DNA from 2 places in the Priestia sp. Y58 genome. Region 1 is predicted to be linked to the other one. Evidence: a T-box and tRNA genes for the amino acid it is inferred to sense, from the RefSeq annotation. Region 1 holds a T-box; the other holds one or more tRNA genes.

Region 1 (4,086 bases):
AATGCGTTAGCCGAAAAGAAAGTGAAATCTACCATTCTGTATGTTCCGGAGTTTTTGCGTGAGTTAAAAGGTTCGTTTCAAGATCAAAGCTTCAATGAGAAAATAGAGTATGTCAAAAAAGTACCGGTTCTTATGCTTGATGATCTCGGAGCAGAATCCGTAACGAGCTGGATGCGAGACGATGTGCTCGGAACCATTTTACAATTCCGCATGCTCGAAAATTTGCCGACATTTTTTAGCTCGAATTTAAATTTTAAAGAGCTTCAACATCATTTGACTTATACCCAAAGAGGCGAGCAGGAAGAGCTCAAAGCCGCTCGTGTCATGGAACGAATTAAGTCTCTAGCCATTCCTGTTGAAATGAATGGAGAGAATAAACGAAATAGATGAGCAGGTCGTTTTACATTTCTTGTAACGACTTGCTCATTTTTTTGCATGTTGCCCCATATACATTAATAAAGCGTGTCCAAAGGGGGGCTATGAGGAATGAAAATATTCTTTAAATATGTAGAAGACGCAGTCGTTGTATATGAGTCTTTATGCGCGAAGCGAAGCGCTTTATCATATGGTTCACAGTGCTTGAAGTTGGTGAATAATCAGCTTTTAGTTATTGATGAGACATACAATCGAGAGGCCATTTTACAAGACATGGTGATACCGGTATTAACACACGTAATTTTAAAAAAGAAAGAAAAAAAGATGATGGTAAACATATTAAAAGAACAATTTTTCTATTCAGAAGAGGAAGAGCAAGATTTGCTGCTTCAAATTATGGGGGGGATTATGGAAGGAGAGAGAGGCGAAATTCCGCAAAAAACATTTTCTTTTCCAAGAGAATTACTTATCCGCCAGGCTCTTCAAGACTTCTTCATTCATAATGTAACATTCACCTTTGAGTCTTTTCTCCAATTCCGTTTAAAAGAATATCAAGAGCGGCTGCGCTATTATGCCGAGCTGGCGATTGATGAATATAAGCTTGAACAAGACTATCAAATTCTTATTCATCAGCTGCGCCAAGTAGCTAATGAAAGACAATCATCTACAGGTAACGTGTATGTAATGCACTTGAATAAAAACAAGTTTGTATTGTACGACCACAACAGTAGATATATTCCTGAACGTGAATGTGCAGCTCTAGCAGAGGCCTTTTTATCTGAACAAGAATCATTATACATAGACTCGACTATTATCGCGCCTTTGCTGAGTTTATCTCCAGCTGCTATTCATCTGTATAGTGACCAGCATGATCATGATTTTGTTTATACCATTCAAAATATCTTCCAAGAAAAAGTTATGTTATACGAAAAAAATGAATTTCCGTTTGATCAAAAGCAAAATATAACGTGAAAGGTTGATTTCTATTTTGAAAATGAATATAATAAATGCATATTGAAAAACAGCTATATGTTACAGGTTATGATGAGGACATGAGTGTATATTTACGGTTTGTAGAGAGGGAGATCCAGGCTGAAAATCTCCTAACACGGAATATATTCTTACCACCTCTAAACTTCAGTAGTAAACGAGCAGAGTCTCTAGTAATTACTGACGGAATTTCCGTTATAAAACCTCGAGCCGCTTCGGGTTTTTTGGGTTATCCAAGATACGAAGAGGAAACAAGGGTGGTACCGCGTGTATACACAACTCGTCCCTTTTGATAAGGGACGAGTTTTTTGTTTTTACAAAAAGTTTATTCAGTTATGTTAAAGGAGTGGAAAGTTGTGTCAGAAGTAATCAAAATGACATTCCCTGATGGAGCTGTTAAAGAGTATCCAAAAGGATCATCAACAGAAGATATTGCGGCTTCTATTAGCCCGGGATTAAAGAAGAAAGCATTAGCAGGCAAAGTAAACGGCGAGCTGCTGGATTTACGTACGCCAATCGAACAAGATGGCAGTCTTGAAATCATTACGCAAGATGCTCCTGAAGCGCTTGAAATTATGCGTCACAGTACAGCGCATTTAATGGCTCAAGCAATCAAACGTTTATACAAAGATGTAAAAGTACAGTTAGGTGTAGGGCCGGTCATTGAAAACGGTTTTTACTATGACATCGATATGGAAGAATCAATTACTCCTGAAGATTTAGGTAAAATTGAAAAAGAAATGAAAAAAATCGTTAATTCAAATATTGAAATTGAACGAAAAGAAGTTTCTCGTGAAGAAGCCATTCAACTTTTTAAAGAAGTTGGCGATGAACTAAAGCTTGAATTGATCGATGCGATTCCAGCAGGTGAAAAGGTTACGATTTACCAACAAGGCGAATTCTTTGACCTTTGTCGAGGCGTACACGTGCCGTCAACAGGCAAAATTAAAGAATTTAAACTATTAAGCGTGGCGGGTGCTTATTGGCGCGGAGACAGCGATAATCAAATGCTGCAGCGTATTTACGGTACAGCATTCTTTACAAAAGCAGATTTAGACGAGCATCTTCGTCTTCTTGAAGAAGCAAAAGAACGTGATCACCGTAAACTTGGTAAAGAGCTAAACTTATTTACAAATTCTCAAAAAGTAGGACAAGGTCTGCCTTTATGGCTTCCAAAAGGTGCGACGATCCGCCGTATTATCGAGCGTTATATCGTAGATAAAGAAGTAAGCCTTGGTTATCAGCACGTTTACACTCCGGTGCTTGGAAGTGTAGAACTTTACAAAACGTCTGGTCACTGGGAGCACTACCAAGATGACATGTTCCCTGCAATGGAAATGGATAACGAAGACCTGGTGCTTCGTCCGATGAACTGTCCTCATCACATGATGGTTTACAAACAAGGTATTCACAGTTATCGTGAGCTTCCAATCCGTATTGCTGAGCTTGGAACGATGCACCGCTACGAAATGTCAGGAGCATTATCAGGACTTCAGCGTGTTCGAGGCATGACGCTGAATGATGCGCATATCTTTGTACGCCCGGATCAAATCAAAGAAGAATTTATTCGTGTGGTTCGCTTAGTTGAAGCGGTTTATAAAGATTTTGGATTTGAAAATTATTCATTCCGTCTATCTTACCGTGACCCTGAAGATACAGAAAAATACTTTGATGATGATGCAATGTGGGAAAAAGCACAAAGCATGTTAAAAGACGCAATGGATGAGCTTGACCTTGATTATTATGAAGCTGAAGGCGAAGCGGCATTCTACGGTCCAAAACTAGATGTTCAAGTTAAAACGGCTCTTGGTAAAGAAGAGACGCTATCTACGGTTCAACTGGATTTCTTACTTCCTGAACGCTTTGATTTAACGTATGTAGGGGAAGACGGAAAACAGCATCGACCGGTTGTTATTCACCGCGGCGTGGTGTCAACAATGGAACGTTTTGTAGCTTTCTTAATCGAAGAATACAAAGGAGCTTTCCCAACGTGGTTAGCACCTGTACAAGTTCAAGTGATTCCGGTATCACCTACGGTTCACCTTGAGTATGCAAAAGAAGTGCAAGAACAGCTTCAGCTTGCCGGTATTCGTGTGGAACTTGATTCTCGCGATGAGAAAATTGGCTATAAAATCCGTGAGGCTCAAATGCAAAAAATTCCTTATATGCTTGTTGTAGGGGATAAAGAAGTAGAGGATAAAGCAGTAAACGTACGTAAATATGGTGAGCAGAATTCAGAAACAGTGGATTTCCAAGCCTTTTTACAAAATGTAAAAGCAGAAGCATCTCGTTAATGAAAAAAGCAGAGAATTGAAGTTCTCTGCTTTTTTATCTAACATTTATAAAAAACTGTTGCATAAATGGTTTTCCTTTGATACAATAATTTTTGTTGTGAAAAAAGAACGAAATCATTGACTTTTGTCTTTGTTGATACTATAATAGCTTAAGTAATTGAATACTTGTTTATACAGAAGAAGAAGCACCCGCTTCTCACCTGAGTGACGCATAAAGCAGTTAGCAGGTACATCGTATCTTAATTAAAACGATAGAAGTGTGGGTGCAGTATGTACTCACACTTTTTTGTGTGAGTTAATAATCGGTCTAAGCAAGCGTATTCGCTCATTAAACCTTGGAGGTGGCTACTTATTAGCAAGGACATGATGGTAAACGAGGGCATTCGAGCTCGCGAAGTTCGTCTAATTGATCAAAACGGTGAACAAT
Region 2 (4,086 bases), 810 kb from region 1:
ACGCCAATTGCAGCAATTGTGTTAATAGGCGCTTTCTTCCTATTAAAAGACAAAAAAGAAAAAGTGGAAATCAATTTGGATTTCCTATCACTTGTGTTATCTACAATTGGATTTGGAGGACTTCTATACGGATTTAGCTCAGCAGGGGATAAAGGCTGGGATTCTGTGGAAGTATACGGCACCATTATCGTAGGAGCTGTGTCTCTGATTTTATTTATTACGCGTCAGTTCAAGCTGAAAACACCTATGCTTGAATTTCGCATTTTTAAATATCCAATGTTTGCTTTATCATCAACGATTTCAATGGTGATCACAATGGCATTATTCTCAGCCATGCTGCTAATGCCAATTTATGTTCAAACGGTACGAGGCATTTCTCCGCTTCATTCAGGATTACTAATGCTTCCAGGTGCGCTATTAATGGGTGTGATGTCACCGATTACCGGAAAATTATTTGATAAATTCGGAGCGCGTGCACTGGCTGTAACGGGTCTGACGATTACAGCCGTTACGACGTATTTCTTCAGTAACTTAGAGCTTGATACGACGTATACAACGCTCATTACGCTTTACACGCTTCGCATGTTCGGAATGTCCATGGTGATGATGCCGGTTATGACAAACGGATTAAATCAGCTGCCGCAGCGCTTTAATCCGCATGGTACTGCCATGAACAATACGCTTCAACAAGTATCAGGAGCTATTGGTTCGGCTCTATTAGTAACGGTGATGTCAAACCGTACAGCTACGCATGCAAAAGAGCTCGCTCAAGATGCAATGAGCGGAGCAGGAGCAGCGAATGCAACCGCAGCCGGAGCAGCTCAAATGAAAGAACAGATTGGGATGCAGGCAATGGTACAAGGGATTAACGATGCGTTTGCTGTCTCAGTAGTACTAGTGGTAGTTGCCTTAATTCTTTCATTGTTTATGAAACGCGCAACGCCGGCAAGTGAAGATGAAGTGATAAAGGAAAAAGCAGGACGCGAGCAATTTGCTAAATGAAAAAAAATCCCCGCTGAGACAGCGGGGATTTTTTTAGCTTGTATATCTAAAGCTTAAGCCCATTTTCTTTAATAATTTCCGGTAGCCGATGGACGTTTGATCAGCCATAATATGCGCTTCCATCTGCAGGTCTAAAGGCAAGTCTTCAGGTTTTTGGTTTTCAACCATTTCACGGTCTTCGTCAAAGACGCGAAGGTTAAAGTCATACACACCTTCAACGGGAGAATCTTTGTCAAAGTTTCGAGCAATTGGTGCGAATAAACGTGTTTCGCGGGCTGAAATAGGAGAGACTGCATTCATAATCCACAGCTCTGCGCCTTCTGGGAAGTATACTTTTAGCGTAGCTGCAAACGGCGGATAAACATCAAAGACGCGAAGCCATTTAAAATCAGGTGGATTTAAATGCTGCTGTTCTTTGGAATAATTGCTCATGGTGCTCGTATATTCTACATGAAGCCCATACTCTGTATCGCTTACTTTATATTTAGGCACAAAGGCGTTGTTTCGATCACCAAATGTGTCCGTGTGAACCCAAGCAAAATGAGCTACGTCTAAAAAGCCTTCCATTTGACGACCGGCCGAACCCATGATATCAAAGCTCGGACAAACAATTTGCTGAAAATCAGGGTCCTCCCACGCATCGAAGTAAGGCAGGTTATCTTGTTCTCCTGTCAGGGAAGTCCACACTAATCCAAATCGTTCAATAACTGGATAGACGGCCATACACAGGCGGGGAGAAATGTTGGCATCAGGGTGAGCTGGAATCGATGTGCATGCGCCGTCCGTTGCATAGCGGAAGCCGTGGTAAGGACAGACAATTTCATCATCTTCCACCCAGCCCATGCTAAGGGGGGTGCCTCGGTGAACGCATAAATCACGAGCCGCTACTACTTTGTGTGTGGTACGGTATAGAACTAGATTTACATCTAGCAGTTTTACGGACGTTGGTTTCTCTGTTACATCACTGCAGCGTGCGACGGGGTACCAATACTTAGCGAGCGTCGTCCAATCTTCCAGGCTGAACGTGCAGTCTCTTGGGTAGGGAGTTGCCGTTTTTGATTTGGTCATGGTTGGTTGTTGTTCCATCTATTTTCTTCCCTTCTTTTGTAAGCTCTTTTACTAAGGGTAATATAAAAAAAGAAAATTCACACAATTTATGTAAGGAGTTCTAACATAAAATATGGAACTTTGTAGAAAGTGCGAATTTCAGAAGACGCAAATTAGAGAATATACTAATAAAAAAATTTAAAAAAGCGCTTCCTAAATGAATTTAAACGTGATATAATTTTCCAAGACGCTGGTGTAGCTCAGTAGGTAGAGCACTTGCATGGTAAGCAAGAGGTCGCAGGTTCGATCCCTGTCGCTAGCATACTAAAAAACCTTCTTTCTTGTTGAAAGAAGGTTTTTTTATCTGTGTTGGCTTTAAAATTCTTCTCCGAATTATTCTTCCCCGCCTTGTGAAAATTTTAACAGTTTGATAGCCTTATTAGGACGCTGTGAGAAAACATGTGTATCTTTTTCACTATGTCTTATGAATCATATTCAGAAATAATCTTAAAAGAATGTTTATTGCCTCTAAGTATTGGGTACACGAAACTGGGGGGGTTAAATTTCAACAGGGAGTGTGAACGGTAATTTGATTACGTTTAAGAATGTGTCAAAGCAATATCCAGACGGTACGACCGCCGTGAAAAATATTAATCTAGAAATTAACGAAGGAGAGTTTTTCGTTTTAATTGGTCCGAGTGGGTGTGGGAAAACAACCACCTTAAAAATGATTAACCGTCTTCATGATATTACCGAAGGAGAACTATACATAAAAGATAAGCTCGTATCGGACCACAACATACATGAGCTACGCTGGAACATTGGTTATGTCTTGCAGCAGATTGCTCTTTTTCCTCATATGACCATCGCTGAAAATATAGCTATTGTACCCGAGATGAAGCATTGGAAGAAAAACAAAATCAAAACGCGCATTGATGAACTGCTTACCTTGGTAGGACTAGACCCAAAGCAGTATCGAAATCGAAAGCCGTCTGAGCTCTCAGGTGGCCAGCAGCAACGTGTAGGTGTAGCACGTGCCCTCGCAGCTGATCCCCCCGTTATTTTAATGGACGAACCCTTTAGTGCCCTCGATCCGTTAAGCCGCGAACAGCTTCAGCAAGATGTTATTAGCTTAAAAGAAAAAATCAAAAAAACATTTGTGTTTGTTACGCACGATATGAGCGAAGCGATGACGCTTGGAGATCGTATCTGCCTAATGAAAGACGGGGAAATTGTTCAAGTTGGAACCCCGGAGGAATTCATTCAAAAGCCTAAGAATGAATTTGTAAAAACGTTTATTGGAAATCAAGGAAATGCTTTATTTGAGACATTGGATATGTTTCTCAAAGAAAGTGAACAGCCAGACGTAGAACCTACTGAAGAGCTAGCTTCAACCGCTACTGTTCAGCAGGCAATGGACGCCCTTTACGACCATGAAGCAATAGCCGTGAAAAAAGGGAGCAAACGCATTGGCGTTGTAACGCGCAAAACTCTATTAGCGTTTCTTTCTGATAAGACGAAAGAAGGAGGAACGCTGTAATGAATGCACTAAGCACATTACTAGATCAACGAGGAGACGCACTGTTTCAAGCTCTTCTTGAACACATTCAAATTTCAGTACTGGCCCTTGTTATCGCCGTATTAATTTCAGTGCCGCTCGGACTGTACTTAACGAGACATGACCGCATTGCTGAACCGATCATTGGCGTAACAGCCGTACTGCAAACCATTCCTTCACTCGCTTTATTAGGATTACTGATTCCTCTTGTCGGAATTGGAACCTTTCCCGCGGTTATTGCACTGTTTTTATATTCGCTTCTTCCTATTGTACGAAATACATATACCGGAATTAAAGAAGTGGACCCATCTTTAATTGAAGCATCCAAAGCCATGGGGATGAACTCGTGGAGACGATTAATTAAAGTAGAACTTCCTCTAGCGCTTCCTGTCATTATGGCCGGGATTCGCACAGCGATGGTACTCATTATTGGTACAGCGACAATCGTGGCTCTTATCGGAGCGGGCGGACTCGGAAGC

What was found. The T-box of region 1 lies ahead of thrS (threonine--tRNA ligase). A T-box ahead of a tRNA ligase gene usually reads a tRNA of that ligase, here a tRNA-Thr.
Region 2: it has a tRNA-Thr gene. The T-box ahead of thrS (threonine--tRNA ligase) is inferred to sense a tRNA for this amino acid. The anticodon was not compared.

The regions. Positions count from the first base shown of each region.
Region 1 covers NZ_JAKWFL010000001.1:954,093-958,178, reverse strand. Annotated here, with positions in the region: gene dnaI (primosomal protein DnaI) at 1-390, shown strand, start outside; gene ytxC (sporulation protein YtxC) at 487-1,347, shown strand; T-box leader at 1,408-1,656, shown strand; gene thrS (threonine--tRNA ligase) at 1,701-3,659, shown strand; ribosomal protein L20 leader region at 3,831-3,953, shown strand; gene infC (translation initiation factor IF-3) at 4,023-4,086, shown strand, end outside.
Region 2 covers NZ_JAKWFL010000001.1:140,033-144,118, reverse strand. Annotated here, with positions in the region: gene MMB68_RS00860 (DHA2 family efflux MFS transporter permease subunit) at 1-1,002, shown strand, start outside; gene MMB68_RS00855 (aromatic ring-hydroxylating oxygenase subunit alpha) at 1,036-2,088, opposite strand; tRNA gene MMB68_RS00850 (tRNA-Thr) at 2,299-2,371, shown strand; gene MMB68_RS00845 (ABC transporter ATP-binding protein) at 2,639-3,589, shown strand; gene MMB68_RS00840 (ABC transporter permease/substrate-binding protein) at 3,589-4,086, shown strand, end outside.